One region of the Variovorax arabinosiphilus genome, then DNA from elsewhere that is predicted to be linked to it. Evidence: predicted binding sites of a transcription regulator. Region 1 holds the regulator's gene; the other holds the start of a gene.

What was found. The regulator FliA, encoded in region 1, starts transcription of late flagellar genes. The targets are predictions, from matches to a motif close to CTAAAGTTTNNNNNNNNNNNGCCGNTA.
Region 2: a site for FliA is predicted at 2,705-2,731, ahead of QTH86_RS13305 (FlxA-like family protein). Genes of this name have one in related genera too.

What each region holds. Positions count from the first base shown of each region.
Region 1 is NZ_JASZYB010000001.1:42,298-57,758, reverse strand. Features, by position in the region: gene QTH86_RS00285 (Acg family FMN-binding oxidoreductase) at 1-925, opposite strand, end outside; gene QTH86_RS00280 (bifunctional aminoglycoside phosphotransferase/ATP-binding protein) at 1,040-2,578, shown strand; gene QTH86_RS00275 (hypothetical protein) at 2,601-2,981, opposite strand; gene QTH86_RS00270 (thymidine phosphorylase family protein) at 3,057-4,562, opposite strand; gene QTH86_RS00265 (MBL fold metallo-hydrolase) at 4,583-5,935, opposite strand; gene QTH86_RS00260 (hypothetical protein) at 6,153-6,542, shown strand; gene QTH86_RS00255 (hypothetical protein) at 6,539-6,682, shown strand; gene QTH86_RS00250 (phenylacetate--CoA ligase family protein) at 6,831-8,240, opposite strand; gene QTH86_RS00245 (DUF6622 family protein) at 8,506-9,030, shown strand; gene QTH86_RS00240 (2TM domain-containing protein) at 9,048-9,338, shown strand; gene QTH86_RS00235 (alpha/beta hydrolase family protein) at 9,335-10,372, shown strand; gene QTH86_RS00230 (sensor histidine kinase) at 10,369-11,418, shown strand; gene QTH86_RS00225 (LytR/AlgR family response regulator transcription factor) at 11,415-12,248, shown strand; gene QTH86_RS00220 (EAL domain-containing protein) at 12,388-13,131, shown strand; gene QTH86_RS00215 (RNA polymerase sigma factor FliA) at 13,136-13,879, opposite strand; gene QTH86_RS00210 (P-loop NTPase family protein) at 13,901-14,785, opposite strand; gene flhF (flagellar biosynthesis GTPase FlhF) at 14,805-15,461, opposite strand, start outside.
Region 2 is NZ_JASZYB010000001.1:2,774,038-2,789,498, reverse strand. Features, by position in the region: gene QTH86_RS13315 (hypothetical protein) at 1-1,769, shown strand, start outside; gene QTH86_RS13310 (hypothetical protein) at 1,836-2,051, opposite strand; gene QTH86_RS13305 (FlxA-like family protein) at 2,203-2,577, opposite strand; gene QTH86_RS13300 (sugar transferase) at 4,263-4,973, opposite strand; tRNA gene QTH86_RS13295 (tRNA-Arg) at 5,394-5,468, opposite strand; gene QTH86_RS13290 (translocation/assembly module TamB domain-containing protein) at 5,497-9,576, opposite strand; gene QTH86_RS13285 (autotransporter assembly complex protein TamA) at 9,585-11,468, opposite strand; gene QTH86_RS13280 (2OG-Fe(II) oxygenase) at 11,538-12,428, opposite strand; gene QTH86_RS13275 (vWA domain-containing protein) at 12,549-13,736, opposite strand; gene QTH86_RS13270 (GNAT family N-acetyltransferase) at 13,755-14,360, opposite strand; gene QTH86_RS13265 (hypothetical protein) at 14,363-14,611, opposite strand; gene QTH86_RS13260 (AAA family ATPase) at 14,616-15,461, opposite strand, start outside.

The sequences.
Region 1 (15,461 bases):
AGCGGCCCACCTCCACCCAGTGCGCCTTGTCGTTCGCGGCGGAGACGAACACGGCGATGCCCGCCGAACTGCGAACCTGCTTCGCATATTTGTCGTTCTCGTTCTTCGCGGTGAAGAAGACGGAGAAGAGCCGTTCGCCGAGCCATCGCGGCACGGACGGATTGCCGGATGCCCCCGTGAACAAGCCGTCCCCCGTGCGTACCGCCTCGGCGTCGCCGAACCGTATCCAGTGCTTGAGTTCGTCGACGAAGGCCGGGTCGCCCATCTGGACGGTGTTGGCCGCGACGACACGGGCCAGCATCCTCTCCATCGCGGCCTGGTCGTCGAGGATCAGCAACTGGACGCCGTTGCCGGTGCCGGCCCGCTCGAGCAGCTTCAGGTCTTCGGCCGACACCGGCTGGCCGTCGAATTCGGCGCGCGTGCATTGCCGCTCGAAGATCGCGTCGAACAGCGTGGACGCCGCCGCCCGGGTCGGCTCGAGTCGCACCCTCACCGCGCTGTTGGCCGAGGCATCGACGACGGCCTCGGCCTTCAGCCCGTGCGCCAGCGCCGCCTGCGCCAGGTTCTCCGTGGCGCACCCGAGCGACACGAACAGATGGTGGTCGTCCGGATCGACCGCCGGACATCGGCGCGACAGATCCGGCATCACGCTGATGGCCTGTTCCTGCAGGGCGAAGGTCCAGCACTGGGTGTTGTGACTCGACGGCGCCAGCGTGGCACAGCGCACCAGTTCCTCCAGCAGCGGCACGCGGCCCGTGGCCGCGGGCGCATCCGGCCGCCAGGTGCGTTGAACCGCCTCGGTGTAGCTCGGGTCTCCGGTGCCCAGGGAGCATCCGTTCAGCAGCAGCGGCGGGGTCATCGCGCTGGCGCAGCGCGTCGCAAAATGCCTTCGAGTGATGTGCGTCATATCCCGTCCTTGCGCCACTGAATCGCCAGCGTCGCCTCGAGTCCATGATGCGCCCCGGTCCGATATCCGACCATGCGCTGGCGCAAGGCCGCTCGCAGCTGCCGGGCCCACATTGCCTGTATGGTGCATTGCATGAATCCCTCGTCACCCCTGGCCGTGGCACGCGAGCGCGTTGCGGCGCTCCAGGCCTCGCTCACCGCCACCGACGGCGTGCCGGCGACGCTGATCGAAACGCACATCTCGTGGCTGCTGCTGGGCCGGACGACGGTCTACAAACTGAAGAAGCCCTTGCGGCTGTCCTTTCTGGACGGCACGACGCTGGCCGCGCGGCGCCGGTTCTGCGAGGAGGAGTTGCGGCTGAACCGGCGGCTGGCGCCCTCGCTCTACCTCGACGTGGTGGAGGTCTGCGACAACGGGCAGGGCCCCACCTTCGGCGGCCCCGGCACGGTGCTCGATGTCGCGGTCCACATGCGCCGGTTTCCGGAGGGCGCCTTGTGGCGCGACATGCTGAGGGCCGACACCCTGGCGCCGCACCACGTCGACGCGATGGCGAAGACGCTGGCGGCCTTCCACCGCGACGCCGCGGTGGCACCCGCGGGCAGCGCGTTCGGGTCCGCCGCCGCCCATGCGCAGGTCGTGCAGGGCCTTGAAGAAACGGTCGAGACGCCGGCGCTGCGCGCCTGGATGGCCGGGCAGTTGCAGGCGCTGGCGCCCTGGTGGGCCGCGCGTCAACGTGAAGGCCATGTCCGCGAATGCCACGGCGACCTGCACCTGGGCAATGTGCTCCAACTCGAAGGCCAGGCCACCGCCTTCGACGGGATCGAGTTCGACCCGGCGTTGCGCTGGATCGACGTGGTCGACGACATCGCCTTTCTCGCCATGGACCTGCTGGCGAACGACCGCCGCCAGCTCGCCTTCCGCTTCATCAACGCCTACTTGTCCGCCAGCGGCGACTACGACGCCCTCCCCGGCCTGCGCTTTGCCATGGTGTGCCGCGCGCTGGTGCGCGCGCAGGTGACCACGCTCGCCGAACGGCAGGGCGTGCAGGCGGTCGGCGCTGGCGATGCGTCCGCTTACCTGGCACTCGCAGAAGCGCTGTCGACCGCCGGCGATGCGCGTCTGGCCATCACCCACGGGCTGCCGGGCTCGGGCAAGAGCTTCGTCTCGCAAGGTGTGCTCGAAGCGGCGGGCGCCATCTGCGTGCGCTCCGACGTCGAGCGCAAGCGCCTGTTCGGGCTCGAGGCGCACGCGTCGTCCCGCGACCGTGTGCCCGGCGGCATCTACGATGCGGCCACGACACACCGCACCTACGCGCGTCTGCAGCAGGTCGCCGAGACGGCCCTGCGCGCCGGCTGGCCGGTGATCGTCGATGCGGCCTTCCTGCGCCATTCGGAAAGGGCCGCGTTCGCCGCACTGGCGGCCGCGATGGGTGTGCCGTTTGCCGTGCTCGATTGCCGCGCCGCGCTGCCGCTGCTGCGGCAAAGGGTCCAGGCGCGACAGGCCGTTGGCACGGACCCGTCGGAGGCCGATCTGGCGGTGCTGGAGAAGCTGGCCGGCGCGGATGAAGCGCTCAGCGCCTCCGAGCGCGCGGCCGCGATCGTCGCCGATGCCGATGCCCCGGCCCCCGTGTCGCCGCAGGCGATCGCCGCGCAGTGGCTCGCGGCGAGCTGACCACGCTCAGTCTTTCAGGCGCTCAGGCCGGCGTGCCCGTGCCGCCCATCTGGTCGTACTTGACGAAGTGCTTGCGCGCCAGCGCCAGCAGCGCCTTCTCGCTCGGGTGATCCACGACCTCGTAGCCGGTGATTCGCGCGGCCGTCAGCGGACGGTGCTTCTCGACGTAATGGCGGAAGTCGGCCAGGCCGGTGTGCCCGCCGGTCATGAGCACCTCGGCGATGCCTTCGAGCGCATCGCAGACCTCGGCGAAGAATTCATGTTCCGAGCGCACGGCGCTGCCATGCTGGCGCGTGTAGTGCGCATGCGCGTGGATCTTTTGCTCCACCGTGTGTTCGGCGTCGAACTGCACGACCTGGGCGGACTGGTGGTCGACAAAAGCGACTGCGTGAAAGAGGGACATTTCTGACTTTCTAGGGGTTGGGAAGGATCGAATTCGTAAGGGCGCTCGAGTCTGTTGGGCTCCTCGAGCGTGGGGTCATGGCTCGACTGCGAGATGCACCACCGGCGGTTGCGCCCGCAGGAAGCCCAGCGCGTACTGCAACGCCCCCACGCTGCCCGCGTGCAGCGTGAAGAGCGGCTGACCGGCCACGATGCGTTCGCCCACACGCACGTGCATGACGGCACCGGCCGACGGGTCGCGCGGTGCGCCGGCGAGCTTGGCGGCGCGCGCGGCCAGGCGCGTATCGATGGCCGTCGCCCGCCCCGCCACCGGGGCGCACAGCACCTGGGTATGGGCCGCTCGCGGCGGCACCCGCATGCCGCCCTGCGCCTCGCAGATGGCGATGAACTTGGCCAGCGCCCGACCGTCGTCCAGCACGCTGCGCGCCAGCACCAGGCCGGCGCCGGGCGCGGCCTTGCCGGCCATCTCGAGCAGCAGGCCGGCCAGCACCAGGGCACGGTCGCGCAGGTCCGTCGGCGCATCGGGCCGGCGCTCGAGCACGGCCATCACGTCGAATGCCTCGAGCGCCGGACCGATGCCGCGGCCGACCGGCTGGAAGCCGTCGCTCAGCACGGCGCACACCTGCAGCCCGAACTCGGCCCCGACGGCCACCAGGCTGCGCGACAGGGCCTCGGCCGCCGACGCCGTGCGCACCTTCGTCTGCGGGCCCACCGGCAGGTCGATCAGCACGCGCTGCGCACCGGCCCCCACCTTCTTCGACAGGATCGACGCCACCAGCAGGCCTTCGCTGTCGAGGTTGAGTGGCCGCTCGACGTGGATCAGCATGTCGTCGGCCGGACTGATGTGCGCAGCCGAGCCACCGACGATGCAGCCGCCCTCGCGCTCGACGACGCGGCGCATCGCCGCCACGTCCAGGCCGATGGGTGCGAGCGTTTCCATGGCGTCGGCCGTGCCGGCCGCGGACGTGATGGCGCGCGACGAGGTCTTGGGCATCACCGCGCCGCAGGCCGCGACGATGGGCACCACCAATAAGGTGGTGCGGTTGCCGGGCAGCCCGCCGATGCAGTGCTTGTCCATGACGGGCGCGACGCCCCAGTCGATGCGTTCGCCCACGTCGACCATGGCGCGGGTCAGCGCCACCGTCTCGGCCAGGTCCAGCCCGCCGCCGGCGCAGACGGTCACGAAGGACGCCAGGTGGATGTCCGACACACGCCCCTGGCTCACGTCCGCCATCAGCGCATGCAGCGCCGTGTCGTCGAAGCGGGTGCCGTGGACCTTGCCCCGCAGGTACGCCAGCGACGCGAGCTGTGGTGGATGCCGCACCTGGACGTCCTCGCCCTCGGCCGCACCGAGCAGCGCCCAGGCCGCCTCGGACAGGGCGATCTCGTCGCGCCGCAGCCAGTCGCTGCGGACGTGGTGCAGGATCGCCAGCACATGACGGCCGCGCACGATCAGCTCGATCTGGGCCTGGGCCTCGAAGCCCTCGGCCAGGCAGACGGCACTGTCGGCGCGCAGGTAGGCCACCGGCTGCTGATAGGTGTCGATGCCCGCGCGGCGGGCAGGCAGGCGGTCGAAGGCCATGGCCATGCTCCGGTGCCGGTTCAGAGCACGACGCTGTCGCGGTAGTCGGGCACCCCCACTGCCCAGCCATGGCGCTCCGCGATGGCCAGCCGCAGGGCATCGGCCGCCACCGGTTCTCCGTGGGTGACGAACACCCGCCGCAGCGCCTGCAGCTGGCCGATCCAGGCCAGCAGCTGGGTGCGGTCGGCATGGGCCGACAGGGTGTCGAGGTTGGCGACTTCGGCGCGCACCGGCACGTACTCGCCATGGATCTTCACCGCATCGGCGCCGCCGACCAGCGCCGCGCCGCGGGTGCCCGCGGCCTGGAAGCCGGCGAAGAGGATGGTGTTGCGGGCGTCCGGCGCGTAGGCCTTGAGGTGATGCAGCACCCGGCCGCCGGTGGCCATGCCGCTGGCCGACACGATGATCGATGGGTACTTCAACGCATTCAGCTGCTTCGACTCGGCCACCGTGTTGACGATGGTCGCCTCGTGGCTCATCGCGGTGCACTGCTCGGCGCTCAGGCGGTGCTCGTCGAGATGCCGACGGTAGATGCGCGTCGCGTCGGCAGCCATCGGGCTGTTGAGGAACACCGGCATGTCGGGAATGCGCCGCGCCTGCTTGAGCAGGTGCAGGCCGTGCAGGATCGTCTGCGCCCGTCCCACGGCAAAGGCCGGGATCACGAGCATGCCGCCGCGTGCGGCCGTGCGATTGACCACCTCGGCCAGTGCGCCCAGCGTGTCGACCTCGGGGTGCTGCCGGTTGCCGTAGGTCGACTCGATCACGACATGGTCGGCCGGTTCGGGCGCCTGGGGTGCGCGCATGACGAGGTCGTCGCTGCGGCCGAGGTCGCCCGAGAACAGGATGCTGCCGCCCGGCCACGCGACGTGCACGCTCGCGGCGCCCAGAATGTGGCCCGCGCGGCGCAGGCGCACGGTCCACCCGGGCCAGGGCGACCAGCCCTCATCGAAGGCCACGACCTCGAAGCGCTTAAGTGCAGCGCGCGCGTCGTCCTCCGTATAGAGCGGCAGCGCCGGGCTGTGCTTGCTGTGGCCGTGCCGGTTGGCGAAATCGGCTTCTTCCTCCTGCAGGCGTCCGGAATCGGGCAGCAGCAGCCCGCACAGGTCGCGCGTGGCGGCCGTGGCATACACCGGCCCCTGGAAGCCCATCGTCATGAAGCGCGGCAGGAAGCCGCTGTGGTCCATGTGCGCATGGGTGAGCAGCACCGCGTCGACCGACGCCGGGTCGAAGGGCAGGCGCTCCCAGTTCCGCAGACGCAGTTGCTTGAGGCCCTGGAACAGGCCGCAGTCGACCAGCAGCCGACGTCCCTCGTGCGTCAGCAGGTACTTGGAGCCGGTGACGGTCCCGGTACCGCCGAAAAAATCGATCGGCATCGCGTGTCCTTCGCAAGAAGGCCAGCTTCCCACGGCGGGCGATCGACGGCTTGACCGGCGTCAACGCACGCTGCGGTGCATGGCGTCACTTGCGGGAAATGCATTGCGCTGGGTCAACCCGCCCCGCCGCGCCGCTGGCGATGATGGGCTTTGCGCCAGGAGGCCGCATGACCCCCCATCACCCCACCCGTCGGACGATCGATCGCCGCCACGCCTGATGGGCTGCCGTCGCCTGCTTTTCCTCCGGGCGGCGCTGCTGCTCGGCGCGCTGTGCGCGGCCGCCGCCGGCACCCTGGCAGACCCGGCCGCGTTGAGCCAGAGCTACCGCAACGAGGTGGATCGCCGCCTGGAACTGCCGGCCGACGAGGCACACCGTTACGACGAACTCGCACGCGCCGCCCTGGCCGCAGCCGGGATCTCGCTGGCCTCGGCCGAGTACGTCGTGGTGATCGATCGCAACCCGCACGTGCAGGCCCTTCTGCTCTACTGGCTGCCTCCGGGGGCGCCGGGATGGCTGGTGGGTGCCTCACCGGTCTCGACCAGGCGCGGTGGCGCCTTCGATCACTTCGAGACGCCGCTCGGCGTGTTCGAGCACGGCACGGCGTGACGGAGGGCGCTGCCTCGTGGGTGCTCGCCCCCAACCGCACGCCCCTGGCGGACGCAGGGCGCTGGGTCATCGTCGTCGACACCGAGCGCACGGAGCGCCCGCTCTGGTCGCCGGCGCCGCCGGGCGAGGCGTTGCGGTGAGGCCGTGCAACGCGCAAGGCCCTATAGAAGGCCGATGCGGCCCTTCACAGCGCAGCGCGCACCGCCCGCGAAGCCGCCCGCCGTACCGTCGAGGCGGCCAAGCAGCGGCAGCGATCGGGCGCGCCGGCGGGCGGCTGACGCCGATGGTTCAGGCGGCACCCGGCGCGCGCAGCACCCGCTGAATCTTTCCGCTGCGCCCGCGCTGTGCCGGCTCACCCGAGCGGCAACGGATGTGCACCCCCACTGCGCCCTGCGCCGCGAGGAACGCAGCCAGCACCGGGCGCGCGGTCCGCAGCGCCGCAACGGCGGCGGGCCCTTGCAGGCCGGTGCGCAGCGTGAGTTCGCACGGCCCTTCCTGCACCAGCTGGAAGTCGACCAGGTCCGCGTCCTCCTCGAGCACGGTGGTGAGCGCGAGCGGCGTCAGGGGCACGCGCCGCGCGCCGGCGCGGCCCAGCCGCAGCGTGTCGTCGCAGCGGCCGTGGATCTCGATCACGGGCAGGCAGGAGCCGCACGCGCAGGGCTCGGCCGCGTACGCGACCCGGTCGCCCAGGTCGTAGCGCAGCAGCGGCTGGACGCGGTTGGCCAGGTTGGTCAGCAAGGTGGTCGCGCCCCGATGCCCCGGGGCCACCGCCGCGCCGTCGGCATCGACCGATTCGAGGATGCACCAGTCGCTGTTCAGGTGCAGGCGGCCATGGCGGCATTCCGACGCCAGCGAGAGAAATTCCGACGCGCCGTAGCTGTTGACCACCGCGCAATCGAAGGCTTCCCGGATGCGCTGGCGCTGCGCACCGGACAGGTCCTCGCCGCCGGTCCAGATCTCGCGCGGCCGCGTGCGCAGCCGGCCCCGTCGATGCTCCTCGGCGAGCAGCAGCGCGACGCTCGGGTAGGTGGCGATCACCGTCGGCGCCATGGCGTCGAGTTCGGCCACCAGCGCCGCGATGGGCTGCAGGAAGGAGATGCCGTGCAGCCGGGACGACAGGTACGGGTTGAGCCGGCGCAGGCGTTCGATCGAGACGGTGCTGGCGAAATGCCCATCGATGGCGCCGACGAATGCGATGCGTTCGGCCAGGCCCATCGGGTCGACCAGGGCACGCATCGGATCGAGGACCGGGCGCCGCAGGGCCTCCAGCGCATCGTTGACGGCCATGGCGAACGGGTCCTGCACGAAGATGCCCGGCGCCCCGCTGCTGCCCGAACTCTCCCAGACGATGTATCGCCCACGAAAGGCTTCGCCGATGCGCGTGCGGTCCGCCATGAAGGTGCGCACGGCATCCAGCGTCAGACCCGGGTCCGTCACCCATTGGTCGAAGCGCTGCATCAGGTCGGCCTTGCGCATGACCGGCAGGTCGGCCAACGGCACCGTCGACGCCGGGCGCCCGCCGAGCACCTCCCGATAGAGCGGCGAGTGGCGCGCCGCGTGCGCGAGCAGGTCGGCCAGGCGCTGCTGGACGCGCTGCGCGATCGCGGTGGCACCGCCGAAGGGCGCCACGGCGACATCGGCGGCCACGCTGCCGATCAGCCAGGCATCCGGAAAGGCGGACGAGAAAGAGGGGGACATGAACGCCCTTGCGGTGCAGCGCCCTGAGGGCAGGCGCGTGACAAGGCCGATCTTGCGGGCGCGCGGCGCCTTCCCGTTGACGCAGATCAACTCCGCGGCCGTCGCGGCGCACGCCCTCCGATCGGTGCCGTTCGCCGCCCCCTGCCGACCTGCGGCACCGCGGATCCGCATTTCGTCGCATCGCACTGTCGCGGCTTTCGTCACGCGGGCACAGTCGCGTCCGTCCCATCGCTTCCCTTGTCACTCTTGCTTTCAGGAGCCTCTCATGCTGATCCAGATCCTCGCCGGCACGCCCCGCTGGGTGTTCGCCCTCTTCGCCCTGCTGCTGTGGCTGGGCGGCCGACAGCTGGTGGCGCACGACGTCGCCCTCCGGCGCGCCACGATCCTGCCGTTCGCGATGACCGCCCTGTCCATCTATGGCCTGCTGTCGGTCTTCAGCCACCAGCCGGTCGCCGTGCTGGGCTGGGCCGTTGCCGCGCTCATGACCGGCATCGCCGTGCTGCAGCGCGCGCTGCCGGACAGCACGCGCTACGACCCGGCCGCGCGCCGCATCCATCTCGCCGGCACGGCGGTGCCGCTGGCACTGATGATGGGCATCTTCTTCACCAAGTACGTCGTGGCCGTCCAGATCGCGATGCATCCGTCCCTGCCGGACGACCGGGTCTTCGCCCTGTGCGTGGGCGCGCTGTACGGCGCATTCAGCGGTATGTTTGCAGCGCGGGGCCTGCGGCTGTGGAAGCTCGCGTTGCGGCGCGACGCGGCCCTCGTCACCCCCACCCAGCGCGCCTGAAACCATCGGAGTCCTCCATGCAACAGCACACCGACCTTCAGCTCGACCAACTGGCCCGCCGCCGCGCCAGGGCGAAGCTGGGCTTTTTCTTCCACGCGAGCGTCTATGTCGCGGTGAACTTCGGGCTGATCGCGCTCTCGCTGTACCACGGCCGGGCCTGGGCCATCTTTCCGCTGCTCGGCTGGGGCATCGGCCTGTTCTTTCACGGGCTCTCCGTCTGGGTGTTCGCGCCAGGCAACGACCTGATGGAAAGCATGGTGCAGCGCGAACGCGCCAGGCTCTCCGCCCGTACCAAGGGGGAGCCGTGATAGCCGCGCGCACGCGCCGGCTGCTGGCCACGGCGACGCTCGGCCTCGCGAGCGCGGTGGCATCGGCCGCCACCGGCATCACGACGCTCGCCGCACCGCCCGAGAGCGGTCCGATCACGGTGTTCTATCCCACGGCCGCACCCGACGCGCAGTTGCAGCGCGGCCCCTTCGTCATCGAGGCGGCGCTCGACGCGGTGCCGCAGCGCGGCAATGGCCGGCTCGTCGTGATGTCGCACGGTTCCGGCGGCTCGCCCTGGCCGCAGGCCGACCTGGCCGTCGCGCTGGTGCAAGCCGGCTTCACCGTCGCGATGCCCGAGCATGCCGGCGACAACTACCACGACATGAGCGCCGTCGGGCCGCGCTCCTGGCAGCATCGTCCTCGCGAGGTGTCGCAGGCCATCGACGCCATGGCCGCCGATGCGCGCTTCGCGCCCCTGCTCGACGTCCAGCGCGTGGGCCACTACGGCATGTCCGCCGGCGGCCTGACCGCGCTGACGCTGGCCGGCGCGCAATGGTCGCCGTCCCGGCTCGCCGCGCACTGCGACGCCCACATCGCCGACGACTTTCCGACCTGCGTCGGCCTGGCGACCGAACTCACCGGCGGCGCTTTCGACGGGCTGAAGCTGGCCGTCGCTCGGCGCGTGGTCGACTGGAAGTTCGGCAACGAGACCACGCCGCGGGGCTGGAACGAACCGCGCATCGCCGCCGTGGTCGCGGCGGTGCCGATGGCGGCGACGGTCGACATGGCCTCGCTGGCGCAGCCGCGCGTGCCACTCGGCCTGGTGCGCGCCGGCAAGGACGCATGGCTCGCGCCGCGATGGCACATCGACGCGGTGCGCGCCGTCTGCAAAAGCTGCACGCTGCTGGCCGACATGGCGGGCGGCGGGCACGGCTCGATCCTTTCGCCGCAGCTGCCCGACCTCCCGCCCAGGGCCGCGCGCCTGCTGAATGACCCGCCGGGTTTCGACCGCGCGGCGGTGCCCTTGGCCTACGCGGCCATCACACGCTTCTTCATCCAGAATCTGGCGCCATGAACATCCGCTGGACCGATGTCGCGCGCCACTACCTGCAGGTGGTGGCGTTCTGCTTCGCGGTGGCGGTGGTGACCAACCTGATCTGGCCGGCCAAGAGCTACCTGATGCAGGTCGGCTACGCGCTGTCGGTCGGCACCATCACCTGGGCCGTGATCGAGTTCGGCCGCTTCGTGTTCGACCAGAAAAACTGCCACAGCGACGGCGCGGGCGGGCATGGCTGGCCGAAGGGGTGGCGCGGCCTGCTGCTGACCGGCGTGGGCATCGGCTGCGGATTCATGTTCGGCGACCCGATCGGCGATTTCCTGTTCGGCTTCAGGACCGTGAACACGCCGCGCGACAACCGGTTGAGCCTGGCCGTCACGATCATCGCCGGCGCGATCGGCAGCTTCTACTTCCACGCGCGCGGCCGGGCCGCCACCATGGCCGCGAAGATCAGCGCGGCCGAGCGCGATGCGAGCGAAGCCAAGCTCAAGTTGCTCGAGACGCAGCTCGAGCCGCACATGCTGTTCAACACGCTGGCCAACCTGCGCGCGCTGATCACGCTCGACCCGCCGCGTGCCGTGGCGATGCTTGACCGGCTCGACAGCTACCTGCGCGTGACGCTCGCCGGCTCCCGCGCGCTGTCGCATCCGCTCTCGGCAGAGTTCGCCCGCCTGTCGGATTACCTCGCGCTGATGCAGGTGCGCATGGGTCCCCGCCTGCGCTACACGCTCGACCTGCCGGAGGATCTGCGGGACCTGCCGGTGCCGCCGCTGTTGCTGCAGCCACTGGTGGAGAACAGCATCCGGCATGGCCTGGAACCGGCCGTCGAGGGGGGCGAGATCACCGTGCGTGCACGCGCGACGAGCGGGCACCTGACGCTGGAGGTGTGCGACACCGGCGCCGGGCTCGACCCCGATGCCTCGCCGTCGCCCGACGGCGGCTTCGGCCTGACGCAGGTCAGGGAACGGCTGGCTGCCGCCTACGGCGACCGGGCCGCCCTGCGGTTGTCCCCCTTGCGCGACGGCGGCACCTGCGCGAGCATTTCGTTCCCGGTGCCCACATGAAGCCCACTGCTCTCATCGCCGAGGACGAGCCGCTGTTGGCGCAGGCGCTACAGGCGGAACTCGCCCTCGCCTGGCCCGACCTGCAGGTGATCGCCAACGTCGGCGATGGCCGCAGTGCCGTGCGGGAGAGCCTGCGCCTGCTGCCGCAGGTACTGTTCTTCGACGTGCGCATGCCGGGCCTGGACGGCCTGGCGGCCGCGGCCGAACTGGCCGATGTCTGGCCGACCGACGAAGCGCCGCTGCCGCAACTGGTGTTCGTCACGGCCTACGATGAATACGCGGCCCGCGCCTTCGACGCCCAGGCCATCGACTACGTGCTCAAGCCGGTGCAGCCCGATCGCCTGAAGCGCACGGTGGTGCGGCTGCAGAAGGCGCTGGCGCTGCGCCGCTCGGCCTCGCTGCCGAGCGAAGACATCCTGGCCAGCACGCTGGCGCAGTGGCGCAAGCTGCTGAGCGTTGCCGGTGGCTCGCTCGGCGCCACCGAAACCAGTGTGCCGCTGAAGTTCATCGCGGCAAGCCAGGCGGGTACTTCCGGCGCCACGGTGCACATGGTGTCGATCGACGACGTGCAGTATTTCGAGGCGGCCGACAAGTACGTGCGCGTGCTCACCGCCGCCGACGAATATCTCATCCGCACACCCTTGAAGGCGTTGCTGCCGCAACTCGATACCGGCGTGTTCTGGCAGGTGCATCGCGCGGTGGTCGTGCGCAGCGATGCGATCGAATCGGTGCACCGCGACGACGCCGGCAAGCTGTCGCTGAGGCTGCGCGGACGCCGCGAGGCGATCCCCGTCAGTCGGCTCTACGCCCACCTGTTCCGCGCCATGTGAGCGCCGGGGCACGGCGTGCCCTTCAGTTTCTGCACCCGGCGCCGATAAGCCTGATGAGCCCTTCGGCAGCGGCCGCGCTCGAGCGCCGGCCATGGCATCGCGGACGGTTTTTCAATGCAGCCATGCGGGTATCGATGTGATGGAAACTAATTCAATGTTCGGCAGTGGCGGCGCGCCGGCCTTCAGCCCCTTCACGATGGCGTTCCAGCCGATCGTGGACGTGGTGCGTCACGAGGTCTTCGCCCACGAGGCGCTGGTGCGGTCGCCGGGCACCTCCTGCGTGGCCGCGCTCTTTGGCGACCTGCAGCCCGCGCAGCGCTATGCCTTCGACCAGGCCTGCCGGGGCAAGGCGATCGCGCTGGCCGGCTCGCTCGGCATGGAATCGCGCCTGAGCCTGAACATGCTGCCCAATGCGCTGGCGCGGCCGGAGGACTACGCGTCGCAGACGGTGCTGGCCGCCGAACGCAGCAACTTTCCGATCGATCGCCTGATGTTCGAAGTGACCGAAGGCGAGCAGATCGCCAACGTGCCGCACCTCACCGACGTGCTGCGCGCCTACAAGCCGCGGGGCCTCACGTCGGCCATCGACGACTTCGGGGCGGGCTTCGCCGGCATCGAGCTGCTCGCGATGTTCCAGCCGGACGTGGTGAAGATCGACATGCACCTGGTGCGCGACATCCACACCGACCGCGTGCGCCGCACCATCGTGCGCGGGCTGGTGGGCATCTGCCGCGAGCTCGGCATCCGCGTCGTGGCCGAGGGCGTGGAGACGCGCGAGGAGCTGCAGGTGCTGCGTGGCTTCGGGGTCGAGCTGTTCCAGGGCTACCTGTTCGCGCGCCCGCAGGTCGAGGCGCTGCCGGTCATCGACTGGCGCGCCCTCTGAGACCTCAGTCCTCCTTCAGCTCGTCCTTCAAACGCGCACGCAGCCGGCTGATCGCCTGGCTGTGCAGCTGGCACACGCGCGACTGGCTCACTTCGAGGATGGCGCCGATCTCGCGCAGGTTCAGCTCTTCCTCGTAGTAGAGGTTCAGCAGCAGCTGATCGCGCTCGGGCAGCGTGGAAATCGCATCGATCAGCTGGTGGCGAAAGCCGCTTTCCAGCAGTTGCGCCAGCGGGTCGTTGCTGGCGCCGCGATCGTGGCTCGCCGCCTGCGCATGCATATCGATGAAGGGGTTCTCGGCCTCGCCCTTGGCGAAGTCCTCGACGTAGAGCAGCTGGCAGCCCTGCACGTCCTGCAGCAGCGACTGGTAGTCGTGCAGCTCCATCTTCATTTCCTTGGCGATCTCGCCTTCGGTCGGCGGGCGCCCGAGGACGTGCTCCAGCTTGTGGATCGCCTTCTCGACGGCGCGCGCCGACTGGCGCAGCCCGCGCGAGCCCCAGTCGCTCGCACGCAGCTCGTCGAGCATGGCGCCGCGGATGCGCTGGCTCACGAAGGTCTCGAACTGGGCGCCCTTGCCCTCCTCGAAGCGGCTCGACGCATCGAGCAGGCCGATCATGCCAGCCTGGATCAGGTCGTCGAGTTCGACGCTGGCCGGCAGCTTGGCCAGCATCTGCAGCGCGATGCGCCTCACCAACGGCTGGTGCTGTGCCAGCAGGTGGGACTTTTCAATGGTTCCCTGTGCGGTGTACACGCGTTCCCTTTCGATGGGGGTTCAAAAACTGCTGCCCTGGAAGGCAGCGGCGGGATGGGAAGCGGCATGCGCCGCATCGATGGCGCCGTCGACGATGCGATGGCCCTGTTCGGCCGCACGCGATCGCAGCACCTTGGAGCGCCACGGCGAGCGCCACAGCTCGTCGGCGATGCGGCGGAAGTCGACGGCGGCGGGACTGGTCCCGTAGGCCTCGACCACGGTCTGGTACAGGCGACGGGCGTCGGCCTGGTGCGGGTCGGCGCGCACCAGCCCGCCGTCCTGCAACGACACCGCCAGGTGCCGGCTGCCGGTGTTGACGAGGTTGGTCAGCATCTGCTGGGCCGAGTCGGCATCGCGCACGCCGTTGAAGATCAGCCGCGCCTGCTTCAGCGCATGCGCATAGTGCAGTCGCTTGATGCCGGCGTAGGCAGCGGTCACGGCGCTCGGCGTGGGCTGGAGCACCAGCACCAGCTCGTCGGCCATCTGCGCCAGGGGCAGCAAGCGGCCCTCGTCGTCGATCGCCGCGTCGATCAGGATCGCGCCGCCCTGGTAGAACTCGCGCGGGTCGGACGTGGCCACGGCCGGGTCGGGCGGGGCCGGCAGCACGTGCACGCCGGAGCCACTGGCCACCGCCGCGCCGGCACAGCGCAGGCGGTGCTGGGCCACGTCGGTCCAGGTGCCCAGCGCATCGATCGCCCACTGCGCGCAGACCGAGCCCGCGCGCGCCGCATGCTGGTCGAGCAGCAGCACGTTCTTGCCCTGGAGCACCAGTGCAGCGGCGATGTTCATCGCGGTCGTCGTGGCCCCGGCGCCCCGCGCCATGCTGGCCACCGCGATCACCCGCGTTGGCGCCGGCGCCAGAAGGCGCCTCAATCCGTCGGCCTGGTCTGCGACCTGCTTGCTCATGCCCGTGTCCTCATCCGAGTCATCCCAACTGTTCCAGCGGCTTCGACGTCTGCGTCGGCGCCGTGGATTCCGTTCCCAGCGCTTCGAGCAGCAGGAACAACTTGCCCATGCCCGCGTACAGGGCGTTGCCCGTGAGCGGACGGCTGGCGCGCGCCGGGCGGCCGCTCAACTGGTTCAGCAGCATGCGTGTGCGATCGGCCCATTCACCGTCGGCACGCAGCAGGCGCCACACGGTGGTCGTCATCTGACCGGCGATCAGCACGCGCTTCATCATGTGCGGGTCGCCCAGTTCGCCCAGGCCGCCGACGAGCTGAACGCCCTGGCGGATCAGGCGGAAGCAGGGTTCGTTCTCGTTGGCCCAGGCCTGCCACTGCGCCAGTTGCGTGCCGGTCACGTCGCCGCCCAGGTTCGACAGCGCATAGCTCTGCTGCAGCAGCTTGCCGCTGCGGGCGTCGACGATGCGGGTGACGACGCAGCGCAGCGTCGGCATGTCGGCGCGGGTCAGGCCCGATGCCGCGGCGGCGGCATTGAAGCGCAGCAGCACGTCGCACTCGGCCTCGGACTGCAGCACCGGACGACCGCCGAACTGCACCGTGCGGGGTTCGGCGAAACGATGCTCGAGCCGCGCGAGCGTGCGGCCGGCACCGGTCGCGGTGTCGGTCACGGCCGTGGAGGC
Region 2 (15,461 bases), 2.7 Mb from region 1:
ATCCCGCAGCGACGGTGACCTATGGCAAGCGGCCGGACAAGAGCTATGACCCGATCTCGGTTCGCCTCGGCTGGAGCAACCGCAGTTGCGTGTCGCCCGGCGGCTGGTGCGGCACATGGCAGATCGGCCGCGCGACTTCGAAGGAGCCGGGCGACTTCAGCTCGTCGATCGTGAACGTAGCCTACGTGCCGGATGCGGTGCCTCCGCCGTCGTTCTTCCCGAAGAAGTACTTCGGCGTCGCCAGCCTGCAGCAGTTCGGCATCGCGCACGACGTGGTCGCCGTGAAGCCCGAGCATTCGTGGACCACCTACGACGGCCTCGCGCGCGACGGTGGCGCCAACGACGGCAACATCGAGGCCGCGGCGCAGACCATCGCCATGGACCAGAAGCCGGTGGCGGTGGGCAAGTGCTACGGCCGCGGCGGCTGGTGCACCAACTCGATCGCCGTCTTCGCCAACGGCTGGCTGATGGGCGTCGGCTCCAACACCGCGCACAACCGCATGCGGGTGAAACTGGCCGACGGCAAGGTGCCGACCGCCATCGCGGTCACCAACAGCGGCGAGTTCGCGCTGGTCACCGTCTGGGACACGGCGGCGGTGCGCGGCCAGATTGCGGTGGTGGCGCTGGCCGATGGCTGCCAGTGGTGCGACCCCGCCAAGGAACGCGACTGGGGACGCAACTGGGGCAGCGCCCGGCGCATGTATCACGGCTTCCCCGGCCTGGGCAACTACATCGCGGCCAAGGTGATCGGCTACGTCGACCTGCCCGACACCTTGAAGGCTCCCACCGAGATCAGCGTGAGCACCGGCAAGAGCCACGGCGACTACGAGATCGTGCGCGACTTCTGGGCGAACGACATCGACACCGCCGAGCGCCGGGCCCAGTACTTCGACGGCGACGAGCGCAGTCTGGCGATCGCGCGCACCGGCATGGCGGTGGTGATCAGCAAGAACGAGAAGCGCGCTGCCTTCATCGACCTGCGCCCGCTGTTCCAGTACTACCGTGCCCAGTACCTCGGCCAGGACCAGGCCAGATGGCATGCGCTGATCGCCAGCCGCGGCGAGGCGCCGAACCAATGGCCCTACGCCTTCAGCGCCGCACCGGCGCAGGTGCCGACCGTGGTGAAGGTGATCGACCTGCCGGCACGGCCCACGGCCGTCAAGCTGGGGCTCACGGCGCCGTACCGCGCCTTCATCGCCACGCAGGAGGGCCGGCTGCGGGTGTTCGACCTCGGCACCGCCTACCTCGACCAGGCCGGCAAGGCCGTCGGCAAGCCCGCCGACATCGTCGAGAAGTTCGCGGTCGAGGTCGGCAGGAACCCCACGGACATCACCTACGTCAAGGAGCGCGGCTGGAACGAGACCACGGCGCTCTTCGGGCCGCTGGGCCTGAAGCACGACCGCTCCTACTGGGTGACCTCACGCGGCGAGCGCAAGGCGCAACTGGTGAGCTTCGACGCGACTTTCGGCAGCGCACGCACCGTGAAGACCCTGGCCGACAGCCGCATCGTGGATCCGATCGCCTCGGACGACGCTGCCAACCATGGCACCGAGAGCTACGTCCTCACGCTGGCCGACTACGGCGGCAAGACGGTGCGCAACTACCTCTACGGCCCGGTCATCGCATGGACCTACGGCACACAGGACGGGTGGACGATCTGCCCGGCGCCGCAGGGCTGCACGCTGCTCGACGGCAAGCCCTTCGAGTATGGCGGCGGCTACGACCTGCCGGGCAAGCCGTTCCACGCGGCGGGGGCGAACATCAATTGAGCGCAGCGGCTATCGAGTGATCAAGCCCCATCGGTTGGGGCAGATCTCATTTGCCCCCCTGTCCGCCTAGGACCGGGTTGCGAGGGAGATCAGTGACAGCACCAGGGCGAGTGCCAGGCCGACGACGAGCGCCGCCTCACCCCAGACCCGGTCGCGCCTTGGCGGCCGGCTCGGTTCGTAGGTGCGAAAGCGCGCTGCGGGCCGCGCGTCTCTCTGAGGCTTGTCGATCCACCAGCCGAAGTTGGTATCCCAGTCTTTCTCGTGCGGTGATGGCGAACTCATGTCACCAAGTTTAGCTACGCCGCTGACATTTGGTTAACCAAAGTATTCATTCGTGCGAGACGTGCGCAGTAGTTCACATGCGAGCGCGAACGCGCAGCTGTTCGATGCTTGGCCCTCGGCGCGGCGTCCAGGGGAAGCTGCCGGCGATTGGTCAGACGTAAATATCCACCTGCGTGCCCAGCGCACCCTCCCCAGCATCGGCTGACTTGGACCGCTCGGTCTCGTGGGAGCGAACCTGTGCCATTTGGCGCGCGGTGCTGGCTGCAGCCTGCTGGCGCTGCAGGTCCGAGATCTGCTGCTGGATCATTTGCATCTGCTGCGCCAGCAGGTCCAGCTGCATCTTGATCGCGTCTCGCGCGGGGCCTTCAGGGGCGCCGATCAAGGTCGACTGCGTGTCCTGGATCTGCTTTTGCAGCACGACCAACTTCTTCTGCAGCGCCGCGATCTGACTGCCTGAGTTACCGCCGCGCGCAGGCGTCGCTGCCGCTGAGCCAATCGCCTGGACCATTGCGTTTTCTTCCTTCATGAATTTGAGTCTCTATCGGCACTTCAGTGATGGTTCTGAAGGGCTGACACGCGGACATCGCACTGAGTGGCGCTTGACCACCAACGTGAAAGCGTGCCGCTGGTCCGCCGCTGGTTTTCGTTCCGCCGTCCGGCCCGAATTTGCCGAACTTGATTCGGCGCCCAGGCCGGCCGCCTGAGGTCGTCCGCGTGGTGCGGTGCGCGCTGCGCGATGGATCAGCGTCCGCCGCCAGCTCCCCCGCCCCCAGCTCCGCCTCCACCGCCTCCGCCGCCTCCGCCCCCGGAGCCCCCTCCGCCGCCGCCAGATCCACCGCCTCCGGCACCACCGCCCCCTGAGCCTCCGCCACCAGAACCGCCTCCGGAGCCCCCGCCACCCGCGCCGCCTCCTCCAGACCCGCCTCCCGGGCCGCCGCTGCCAGAGCCACCTGCGCTCGCGCCTGCGGCAGCACCGGCGCCAAGGCCGGCGTCTGCAGCCGCACCACCGCCGTCGCCGCCGACTGCGCCTTGGCTTGCGGCGCTACTCCCGCTCGATGCCATCGCCGTTCCAAGGGTGCGCAGGGCGTCAAAAACCTTGTACAACGGGTTTCCACTGGTCGCGGCAGCGGCGCCGGCCGACGCCGACGAAGGGGCGGCGCTGCCTGATGCCGCAGGCGCAACCTCGGCTGAGGAGGGCGGCGGTCCACACAGGGCACTGAGCCGCGCATCGCAGCCGGCCGAAGGCACCGGTTCCTGACGGGTCGGCGCTGGTGATCGGGCAACTGGCGCCGTGCGAGAGCTCTGTCGCCGCACTCCTTCCTCGCGTACCGCGGCCACGCGCTGACGTCGGACGAGTGCCTTCTGCGTCGGCAACTCCGCCGGCTCTCCGCGTACCGCACCGCTGTCGAGGGAGGGTGGGCTGGAACGCTCGTCCGGCGTTGGTCTCGCAGGCGAAGAAGCCTCGACACCGGACATGTCCAGCGAGTCCAAGGCGCCTGATCTAACAGAGGGAATGTCCGGCGCAGCGGAGTGCGCCGTCGTGAGCGCCGGGGGTTCAACGGCAGACTGCGGTTCAGCAGCAGTGGAAATTTGCGGCTGAGCGCTGGACGCTGGCACGAGCTGCAGCGCAGGCGCCACCGCCAGCGAAGCAGAGTGAGTCGAGGGCTCGTCGTTTGTCCTCGTCGGACTCTCCAAGTACGCCGATGGGGTCGGCCGAGTCAAATACCAGAGCATGAAGCTGCCTTGCAGGACGGTCAGTGCCAGCACCAACCACACCACCGACACGTCTATGCCCATCAGCACCGGGAGCCATCGCCAGCGTGATTCGCTTGCCTTCCATGGACGTGTGGCCGGGGCGGAAATCTTCCGGGTCTCCAGGGGCGCCGCGACGAGCACCGCGTCGCGCCGCGTGGAGTCAAACGCGGTGGCGGGCGTCTTGATGCCAGAGAACCTGCCTGTGCATCCGCGACAAAAGCGCGCGCTGTCGCGGTTCTCGGTATGGCATGAACTGCAAAACTTCGTCATGACGGAGCTCCTGGGAAGCGATCCCGAAGCCTTCCAGCCCTCGCGGGCAAACGGTCGCCAAGAACGGCAAGACAAATGCCAAGAAGAGCGCGACGGACACGATCCAGTTGATCGCCGCAGCCGCGTGAAAGGCGCAAAGGTCCGCTTCTGGCGAAGCGCCGCTGCCCGTCCACGGCGCCACGTTCTTTACGACGATCCATCGCTACTGAGGACAACCCAGACGGTCCGCGCGAGAATCTTGACGTCCAGCCAAAGCGACCACTGCGATGCGTAAGTCATGTCGAGCTCGACGCGGGCGGCATAGGAAAGCCGGTTGCGACCGCTCACCTGCCATAACCCCGTCAGTCCCGGTCGCATCTCGCAATAGCGGTTCCAATGTGGCCCGTAGAGCGTGCGCTGGCGCGTCATGCAAGGCCGGGGGCCCACAAGACTCATGTCACCCTTGAGCACATTGAAAAATTGCGGAAGCTCGTCAATGCTGAACTTCCTCATCACTTTGCCGAGCGGCGTGATCCTCGGGTCATCAGCAAGCTTCTGGAATGCGTTCCATTGGTCGCGCGCTTCTGGGTTCGCGGCGAGGTGCCGTTCCAGGATCTCGTCGGCGTTCACCACCATCGAACGAAATTTGTAGAAGCGAAACGTTCGCCCGCCCTGGCCGATACGGTTTTGCCAGTAGTGCACCGGGCCACCCATGCACAGACGCACTGCCAACGCGATGGCAACGTAGAACAGGCCGAAGCTCAGGAGAAAAAATAAGGCGCCCGCAATGTCCAGCGCGCGCTTCGCGACGCGTTGTGACGTTGTCAAACAATAAGGGCTCGCCTCGTCCGGACAACTGACAAGCTTCGGTGCTTGGACAGGCCGCGAAACGGCGAAGAAGTCGAAATCAGGTCGCATGGGTCGGCTTACGAGCGGTACGTCAAAGAATGTGAAAAAATCACATTGCGTTGTCCCGCATGCGCGGCTTGCTCGATGTAGGACTAAAGGCTGAATTTTCGCGTTCGACCGCCGCTGCTTAGACGCGTGCGTTTTGCGATACGACTTCCAGCGTCACGTCCTGCCCGGTGCCCACCGCAGATTGGTACCGGTTTGATTCCCGGCTCATCTCAGCTCTTGCGATCGCTCGAAGCCGGGGCGAAATGAACGTTCAGAGGAGTTGGCCTCCCGCGCATCATGAATGCGTCTGCGCTCCAGGTCAGCGTTTGAGTCGACCTCTGCGGGGCTTGAAGTTGCCGTGTTTGAAATCCGGCATAACGTTGCCGCTGCGGCAAGACTTTGCTGGTTTTACAGGGTCGGTGATCCGGCCTGGTCTGGCCTTGGTGCCCTCGACAGGAATCGAACCTGTATCTGAGTCTTAGGAGGACCCCGTTCTATCCATTGAACTACGAGGACGCTGGGCAGCGGCGACTTTAGCAGTTCGTCAGTCGTACTTCAGCGTGTAGATCAGGTCGACGCCGCTCTGGATCCCGGCTTGGCCGCGCAGGGTGAGGCGCTGGGTCAGGTCGTAGAAGATGTAGAGCGTACCGAGCATGCCGGTCAGGCTGCTTTCATAGGTGACGTAGAAATCGCTCGACAGGCGCTTGCCCAGCGTGACGGCCGATTCGCGCAGTTCGCCGCCCGGGTTCGGGCCCTTGAAGCCGATCTCGTCCAGGCCCAGCCGGCTCGCCAGGCTGCCCCCCGAGCCGCCCTTGCCGAGGCCGCCGAGCAGGGCGAGCGCAGCCTGCTGCATCAGGATCGACTCGCCGCCGCTGCTGGCCGACGCGCGGCCGAGCACCACCCACGACAGCGTCTCGACGTCCGACAGCACCGGCTCTGAATACAGCTTGACGCGCGGCGACTGGGCCGTGCCCGTGACCTGCACGCCCGCACGCTGCGTGATGTTCGGCCGGATCGCCAGGATGTCGAGCGAGGGGTTGTCGACCGGGCCGTTGAATCGCGCCAGGCCGGTCTCGACGTCCAACTGCTGGCCGTAGGCGCGGTACTGGCCCTTGACGGTGCGGACCTCGCCGGTGACGCGCGGCGGCGCGGTGAGCGACGTGCTGCGGATGTCCAGCTTGCCTTCGAGCCGGGTCGTGATGCCGCGGCCCTGCACGGCGAAGTCCTTGCCGAGATCGAAGGTGACGGCCACGTCGGGTGCCTTCGCGGTCTGTGGCTTGGCGGCATCCGCGCTGGCACGGGCAGCGTCGCGCTGCGCGGTGGCAGCGGCTTCGGCGGTCTTGGCGGCGGAGCGCACGACCACATCGCTGCCCAGGCTGGGTGCGCTCTCGTCGGGCAGGATGATCACGGCGCGCTCGGTGTCGATGTTGCCGCGCACGGTGAACTGGCCGTCGGCGAGGCCCGCCTGCAGGTCGCCCGACACCGTGATCTGCCGGTCGGAGCGCACCAGCAGGCGCAGGCTGCGCAACTGGGCGCGCATGTCCATGCGGATGCCCGACGCGCCGCTGCCGGCGGGCACCGCGCCCCAGCTCATCTGGCCGGTGCCCGACAGCGTGCCGCCGTCGCGCGCCGCTTCGCTCGCGGTGGTGCTGACGTTGCCGCTCTGGCCGGCGATGCGCGCGCTGCTGCCGCGGCCACCTTTGAGCGTGAATTCGGTGATGTCGACACGGTGGCCCGACAGCGTGGCGCGCAGCCGGCCGTCGCGCAGGTCGAGCCCTTCGACCAGCGCGCGCAGGGCGAGCTGGTCGGCGGCCAGCGTGCCGTTCCAGCGCGGTTCGGTGCGGCTGCCCGACAGCGTGGCATCGGCGTCGAGCGTGCCGGCGATGCGCCAGCCCGGCGGCGCCAGCATCGACCAGACGCCCAGGCTCGGCATGCGCGCCTTGACCGCACCGGACAGCGGCGCGTCGGCCGGCCACTGCCAGCCGCCGTCGCGCTGCAGCACACGGGTGCCGAGGGTGGCGTCGATGTTGCCGGCGCGCATGCTGTCCCACACCAGCTTGGCCTGCACCGATTCGCCGCGCGCCTCGATGCGCAGCTCGGCCTGGCGCAGGCCGGCGGGCGTGCTCGGCCCCTCGACGTTGCCGGTGCCGCTGACCATCTTGATCTCGCTCCTGGCGCCGGTGCCGCGGCTTTCGATGCGGGTGACGAGTGCGGCCTCGCCAGCCTGCACGCGGATGTCGCCGCTGCGGCGCGCCAGGCGCAGGTCGGCGCGCAGGGCGTCGCCGGCCTCGATGTCCCAGTCGCCGTCGAAGATCAGGTCGCCGGTCACGCCCATGCTGGCGAGCGAGCTGTTGCTGTCCATGGCCTCGGCCCAGGCCATCGGCAGGCCCTGCATGCGGCCCTTCGACTGCAGGCGGAAGGCGCGCTGCCCGGTGGCACCGGTCTGGCGGAAGCGCACCGGCTCCCAGTCGATGCGCACGGTGCCGGGCACCGGCCCCTGCAGCGTGGCGCCACCGGCGGAGGTGTCGACTTCGAGGCCGCCGGCGGTGCTGCGCACGTTGGCGTTGAGCGGCGCGCTCAGCGCCACGGTCCAGGGGCCGGGGCGGGTGCTGTCCTGGGCCTGCACGCGCAGGCTGGCCAGCGCGGCGCGCCAGCGGCCGGGGCCTTCGAGCGCACCGCTGGCGCGGGTGTCCAGCGTCATCTTCTGCGTGCCGCGGGTCGCCTCGCCCTGCAGCGCCAGCGTGGCCTGCGCCAGGCTGCCGGACAGCTCGGCGCGCAGGCCGCGCAACTGAACGGGAAGCGCCGGCGGGGGCGGCACGCTGCCGGCAGGCACTGCAGCAGCAGGAAGGCGCAGGTCGAGCCGCGGCACGGTCAGCGTGGCCTGCACGGTGGGTTCGGCAGTGCCGCGCGGCGCGGGCGTGGTCGCGTTCTGCAGCCGGCGCTGCACGGCCTCCCAGCCGCCGTCCCAGCGCGCGTCGAGGCGCGCACTGCCGTCGGCGCTGGCACCGGCGAAGACCTTGCCAAGGCCCGGCAGCGTTTCGACCCAGCGCTGCAGCGTGGCGGCGTTGTCGATCTGCGCGTCGATCTGGCCGCGGCCCTGCGCCGGCGCGATCCGTCCGGCGACCTGGGCGTTGCCGCCAGGCAGCACCAGCTTCAGGTCGCCGCTGCCGGCGCGTTCGGCGATGCGGGCCTGCAGCGTGCCGGCGACACTGGCCTGTGCCGCCTCGACGCGCAGCGTGCGCAGGTCGAGCACCTCGTTCTTCCACTGGCCCTGCGCGACAACGCGGTCGAGCCGCAGGCCCTGCAGCGCGGCGCTGCCCGCGGTGCCCTGCGCCTGCAGCGCCACGTCGAAGACCAGCGCATCGTCGCGCTGTTCAAGCTCGGCCTTGCCGCCGACCGGCGCACCGGCCAATTGGGTGTGCAGCGCGCCCGGCTGTACGTTGCGCACGGTGGCGCGCACGGCCCAGGGCAAGGGGGCAGGGCTCCAGTCGCCTTCGGCGTCGATGCGGCCGCCGCCGGTGCGCACGGTGGCGCCGGGCACCGTCCAGGTGGTGCCGTCGTAGGTGGTGCGGGCCTCGACGCGCTCGACCGGCAGCTTGCCCTGGTCCCACGGGCCGGGCAGGGCGTTGCGAATGTCGGCGCTGGCCTGCCATTGCACGCCGCTGCCGGCTGCGCCGGGGCCGGCCAGCACCTGGCCGCTGAGTAGCGTGGCCGGGGCGGTGGGCCACAGGCGCGCGAGGTCGACGTTGCGCAGGTCGGCGTTGGCGTCGATCACCGGTTGCGGCTGCCACGGCGCGATGTTCGCCTGCAGCTGTGCCTGCATCGGGGCGGTGGCGTCCTGCTCGGCGGGCTTCAGGTCGGCGGCGATCGCCAGGCGGGCGTCGGCGCCGGCGAGCGTGCCCTTGGCCGTCGCGGTGGCCAGCACGTCGATGCTGCGGCCTTCGGCCAGCGGCGCGCGTACGCGGCCGTCGAGCGCGAGGTCGAGCGCCATCGGCGCATCGCCCTGCAGCCCGACGCGCGCGCTGTAGTGGCCGTCGGCCATGTCGACGCTGTCGACCTTCAGCGTGTGCTGGCGCTGCGCGTAGATGTAGTGGCCGGCGAGGTTGGTGGCCTCGACCACCGGCGGCCCGGCCCAGCGGACGGTGCCGACGCGGAAGGGCAGGTCGACATCCACCGGCAGCACGATCTGTTCGAGCGGCTGCAGCGGCTCGCTGGTGTCGGGCGCGGGGCCGCGGCGCTCGATGCGCACGTCCTTGGCGACGACTTCGCCAAGCTGGACCTTGCGCTGGAACAGCGGCTTCAGCGTCCAGCCGATCGCGGCATCGTGCACCTCGACCGAGAGCGTGGGGCTCTGCCATTGCAGGTAGCCGATGCGGCCGCCGGTGCGCAGCGAGCCGCTCACGTCGCGGCTCTGCAGCGTTTGGCCGGGCGGCATGTAGTGCGCGGCCTTGGCGAGCGCATAGGCGAGCGACTGGTCGGAGCCCAGCCACCACCACGCGCCGGCGCCGATCGCGATCACCAGGACGATGAGCGTCACGAACGCCCATGCCAGGCCGCGCAGCACGCGGCGCGTGCGCGACCGGCGTGGCGCGGGCAGAGGGGTGAGCGTCTCGGTCGTTGCCACGCGTGTGCCTAGAAGCTGAAGCCCAGCCGCAGGTGCAGCCGGTACTTCTTCGTGTCGACGCCGTAGGCGACGTCGGCCTGCACCGGCCCGACGGGGCTGCGCCAGCGCACGCCCACGCCGGTGCCGACCTTGGCCTTGAGCTCGCCGAACTTGTCGGCCACCGACCCGGCGTCGACGAAGACCGCGCTCTCGAAGTCGCTGAGCTTGCCGTTCCAGAGGATGGGCCGCTGCCATTCGACGCTGCCCACGCCGAGGTAGCGGCCGGCGACGATGGCGCCATCGCTGCGCTCGGTGCCGATCTGCCGGTAACTGTAGCCGCGCACCGTGGTGTCGCCGCCGGTCAGGAACAGCAGCGTGGTCGGGATCTGCGCGTTGTCGCGGGCGACGACGGCGCCGCTCTCGGCGCGGAACTGCAGGCGGCTGCTGCGCGAAGCACCGCCATCGGTGCCCTGCACCGTGCCGATGGGCAGGATGCCGAGCCAGCGCAGGTAGCTGCGGATGAAGGGCGCGCGCTCGCCGATCAGCGTCTGGCCCACGCCCAGTTCCAGCGACAGCCCCTGGCCGCGTGTCGGCGCCGCGTTGTCGTCGAAGTAGCGTCCGGTCCAGCCCCAGTTGGCGCTGATGGCCGACGCGGACGGGGGCGCGCCTTCGCCCTGGTTGGTCGCGTAGTCGTACTGCAGGAACAGGCTGCGCTCGATGCGGTCACCGGTGCGGCCACGGCCGGCGCGCAGACGGCCACTGTCGGTGTCGTAGGTGCCGGCGGTTTCGTGCTTGAGCAGGCCCGAGCCGAACCAGCGCCAGCCGGTGTCGTCGGGAATGGCGTTCCAGTCGGTGCCCAGCGACTGGGTCTTCTGGTCGATCGACAGCTTCGACACCGCCCGCCAGCCCAGCAGCGGCATCTGGTTGTGCACGTGGTCCAGCGACACGCGCGGGCCGCTGTCGGTGGTGAAGCCCACGCCCGCCACGACCTTCTGCAGCGGCGCCTCGCGCACCTGCGCGATCACGGGCGCGGTCTGCGGGTCGGTGCCTTCGGTGTCGAGCGTGAGGAAGACCGAGTCGTAGTAGCCGCTGCTGGCCAGCCGCTGCTGCGCGTCGAGCAGCTTCTGCTGGTCGTAGTCGGCGCCGGTGGGGATGCGGGCGATGCGGCGCGTGCCGTCGGCGCTGTAGCGCTGCACGCCGCGCACGTCGAGCGGGCCGAAGCGGTACGCCGCGCCGGAGTCGTAGCTGACGCCCAGCTTCGCCTCGCTCTTGTCGGCATCGATCTCGGCCCGGCTGGTGGCGACGCTGCCGGTGGCATAGCGCTTGGCCGTCAGGCTGCGCAGGCCGACGGTCTTGGCGTTGTCCCAGGCCTGTTGCGTGAAGAGCTGGCCGGTGCGCAGCGTCCAGGCTGCGCGGATCGCCTCGCGCTGTGCGGCGGCGCTGGGGTCGTTCGCGATGGCGCCGCGAAAGCCGATGTCCACCGCGCCGATGCGGGTGGGTGGGCCGGGGTCGACGGTCACCACGACCTGGCGCGGTGCCTTGCCGCCGAGCGTCTCGTTCAGTTCGAGCGTGAGCGTGGGCGTGAAGTAGCCGAGCGTGCCGAGCAGCTCGCGCGCATTGGCCTCGGCCGCCACCATGAGCCGCGACAGCTCGGTCGCGCCGAGGTCGGCGATCTTGCTGTAGCGCTGGATTTCGAGGTGCAGCGCGAGGTAGTTGCGGACGTCATCCGGGCCGCGCACCTCCAGCGTGAAGGCATCGCCGGTCGACGGGGCATCGGCCACCACGGCCTGCTTGCTGGTATCCGTGTCGGCGTCCTTCTTCGGCAGCAGGCTGCATCCCTGCAGAAGAAGGACGATTGCAAAAAGCAACGCCGGCCATGACGCCGGCGTTTGAAGGGAAGCCACCCTGAGCATCGCTGCATTCTGACAGCAGTTCCTGCACGCTCCGGGCCGCGGCGCGTCGGACGGCGGCGCGTCTTGCGCTTAGCGGCCTGTGACCTTTTTGGCCAGGCGCCAGAGGATCGGCGGCACCCACTGGCGCAGCATCGCCTTGGCGGCGTCGATGCGGCGCGGCTGGATGAAGATGGAAATCGAGCGATCCAGATCTTGCTCGGGCATCGGCGTGCCGGTGTAGAAGTAGGTCGCCACCGAGCGACGTGGCCGGTCGTCGGGCGCCTGCAGCGGGGTGGGGTGGCCGTGGAAGCTCCTGGGGCCGTGCGGCATCAGCAAGGTGCGACCGAACTCGGGCTGCACGGTGGTGACGCACTGGCCGTCCTTCGCATCCCACAGCTCGAGCGCCGAGCCCCATTCGGGCTGCCAGCCGCGGTTGAGATAGGTGATGAACACCATCTCATTCTTGAGGCCGGTCTTGGGATGGCGATCGAAGTCGCGGTGCACGGCGAAGCTCCCGCCGGTGCGGCTTTCGTGCAGCCCGCCGCCGTGGCGCAGCGGGTCGGGGATCAGGTAGGGCGTGCCGGTCACGTCGGACAGCCAGGTGGTGAACCAGCCGGCATTGACCAGGTCGAAATAGAGCTGCGTGGCCGGCCCCAGCGTGGCGCCGAGCACCGAGCGGCGCGTGCGCTCGTAGCTGCTCTGCACGTCGTACCAACCGCCATCCTCGTGCGTGTCGAATTCCTCGAGTACCAGCGTCAGCAGGTCGGGGTTGAAGAGGCCGTCGACGACCAGGTGGGGAAAGGGGGCCGCGCCGGCGAGTTGGGCGCGCAGGCGCTGGCGCGCCTCAGGCGTGAAGAAGGCCGGGTCGACCAGTTCGTCCAGCAGCAGTGTCGTGCCGCGGAGCGTGATGCAGTCCGCCCGTCGGGTTCGGACGATGCCCAGGGGAGAAGGGTCGCGCAGGGCAGAGGCGAGGGCAGGCATGGTGCTGGGTCTCGAAGGGCAACCACCGGGAGAAGTTCTCGCCCCATGAAGCCGTTATCGCCAATGTAACAAAAAGCACTCAAATCGCGAGGGATTTTTGCCGCACTTTTCAGTGTGTCGTTATTTCGACAGCATCCGCATGGCGTCCTCGAGGCCCCGGAGGGTCAGCGGGTACATGCGGTTGGACATCATCTGCTGGATGACCGCGATGCTTTGGCGGTACTGCCAGACCCCCTGCGGCTCCGGGTTGATCCAGGCGAACTTCGGGAAGGTGTGCGTGAGGCGCTGCAGCCATTCTGCACCGGCTTCCTCGTTGTTGTATTCGACGCTGCCGCCCGGCTGCAGGATCTCGTAGGGGCTCATGGTCGCGTCGCCGACGAAGATGAGCTTGTAGTCCTTGTTGTACTTGCGCAGGATGTCCCAGGTCGCGAACTTCTCGGAGAAGCGGCGCCGGTTGTTCTTCCACATGAAGTCGTAAACGCAGTTGTGGAAGTAATAGAACTCCAGGTGCTTGAACTCCGTCTTGACGGCCGAGAACAGTTCCTCGACGCGCTGGATGTGCTCGTCCATCGTGCCGCCCACGTCCATCAGCAGCAGCACCTTGACGTTGTTGTGCCGCTCGGGGCGCATCTTGATGTCGAGGTAGCCCGCGTTGGCGGCCGTCTTGCTGATGGTCTCGTCCAGGTCCAGCTCTTCTTCGTGGCCCTCGCGGGCGAACTTGCGCAGGCGGCGCAGCGCGACCTTGATGTTGCGCGTGCCCAGTTCCTGCCCGTCGTCGTAGTCCTTGTAGGCGCGCTGGTCCCACACCTTGACCGCGCTCTTGTTCTTGCCCGCGCCGCCGATGCGCACGCCCTGCGGGTTGTAGCCGCCGTGGCCGAAAGGCGAGGTGCCGCCGGTGCCGATCCACTTGTTGCCGCCCTCGTGGCGCTCCTTCTGTTCCTCGAAGCGCTTCTTGAGCGTCTCCATGAGCTCGTCCCAGCCCATCTTCTCGATCTTGGCTTTCTCCTCGGCACTGAACTCGCGTTCCAGCGTCTTGCGCAGCCAATCGAGCGGGACGTCCTTGGTGAAGTCGGTCAGCACGTCGACGCCCTTGAAGTAGCCGGCGAAGGCGCGGTCGAACTTGTCGTAGTGCTTCTCGTCCTTCACCAGCGTGGTGCGGCTCAGGTAGTAGAAGTCGTCGAGGCTGCAGGCGTCGTCGGAGTTGGGCCCCACCACGTCGGCCTGCAGCGCTTCGAGCAGCGTGAGGAACTCCTTGACCGACACCGGCAGCTTGGCCGAGCGCAGGGTGTAGAAGAAGTCGATCAGCATGCGTGGACCCTCCGTGGATCAGTGCTCGGCCGGGCGCGGCTTGTCGAGCAAATAGAGCAGGTGCGCCTTCACCTCCGGCCATTCGCCGGCGGTGAGGCTGTACATCACCGTGTCGCGGGTGGTGCCGTCGCGCCGCAGCGCATGGCCGCGGATCACGCCGTCCTTCTTGGCGCCCAGGCGCTCGATCGCGCGCTGCGAGGCGAAGTTGTAGTTGTCGGTGCGCCAGCCCACGGTGCGGCAGCCCATCGTGTCGAAGGCATGGGTGAGCATCAGCAGCTTGCAGGTGGTGTTGATGTGGGTGCGCTGGCAGCGTTGGGCATACCAGGTGTAGCCGATCTCCACGCGCTTCACGGCCGGCAGGATGTCGTGGAAGCTGGTGGTGCCGAGCACCGTGCCGCTGGCCTCGTCGGTCACGGCGAAGGCGAAACGGTGGCCGTCGTCGCGCCCCTTGAGCGCGGCCTCGATGTAGGCGCCGGTCTGCTCGGGCTCGGGCACCGAAGTCACGCGCAGTTGCCAGAGTTCGCCGTCGGCGGCCGCAGCGCGCAGGCCGGGCTCATGGTCGAGCGCCAAGGGAACGAGCGCGAGGCCCCGGGCCTTCAGGGTGGTGGGTTCGACGAATGCCATGTTCAGACTCTGGGATCTCCGTATTTGCGCCGGTACCACGCCCGACCCAGTTGCACGCCACCGCCGCCGCCGAGGCCGATGAGCGCGATGCCCAGCATGGCCGGGCCGTCGTAGCCGTTGGGCCCGAAGGCATCGAAGCCCAGCACGATGCCGAGCCAGCGGCCGAGCAATGCACCGACCACGAAGCCCAGCGCCTGGGCGATGCCGAGCAGCAGCAACTGGCGCGGCGGATGCGGCGTCGTGTTGTTCATGGCTTCAGCGGTTGTTGCGCTGCATGAAGACCAGCTTCTCGAACAGTGTCACGTCTTGCTCGTTCTTAAGCAGGGCGCCGACCAGCGGCGGCACCGCGACCTTGTCGTCCTTGCTCTGCAGCGCTTCGAGCGGGATGTCTTCGGCCACCAGCAGCTTGAGCCAGTCGAGCAACTCGGAGGTCGACGGCTTCTTCTTCAGACCCGGCAGGTTGCGCACGTCGTAGAAGGTCTTCATCGCCGCGGCGAGCAGGTCCTGCTTGAGCGTGGGGAAGTGCACCGCGACGATGCTCTTCATCGTGTCCGCATCGGGGAACTTGATGTAGTGGAAGAAGCAGCGGCGCAGAAAGGCGTCGGGCAGTTCCTTCTCGTTGTTCGAGGTGATGAAGACCACCGGCCGGTGCTTGGCGCGGATCAGCTCGCGCGTCTCGTAGCAGTAGAACTCCATGCGGTCGATCTCGCGCAGCAGGTCGTTCGGGAATTCGATGTCGGCCTTGTCGATCTCGTCGATCAGCAGCGCCACCGGCCGGTCGGCCGTGAAGGCCTGCCAGAGCACGCCCTTGACGATGTAGTTGTGGATGTCCTTGACCCGCTCGCCGCCATCGATGTCCGAGAGCTGCGAATCGCGCAGCCGGCTCACCGCGTCGTATTCGTAGAGGCCCTGCTGCGCCTTGGTGGTCGACTTGATGTGCCACTGCAGCAGCGGCAGGCCCAGGGCCGCGGCCACTTCCTCGGCCAGCATCGTCTTGCCGGTGCCCGGCTCGCCCTTGACGAGCAGGGGGCGGGTCAGCGTGATGGACGCGTTGACCGCGAGCATCAGGTCCTGGGTGGCAACGTAGTTGTCGGAGCCCTT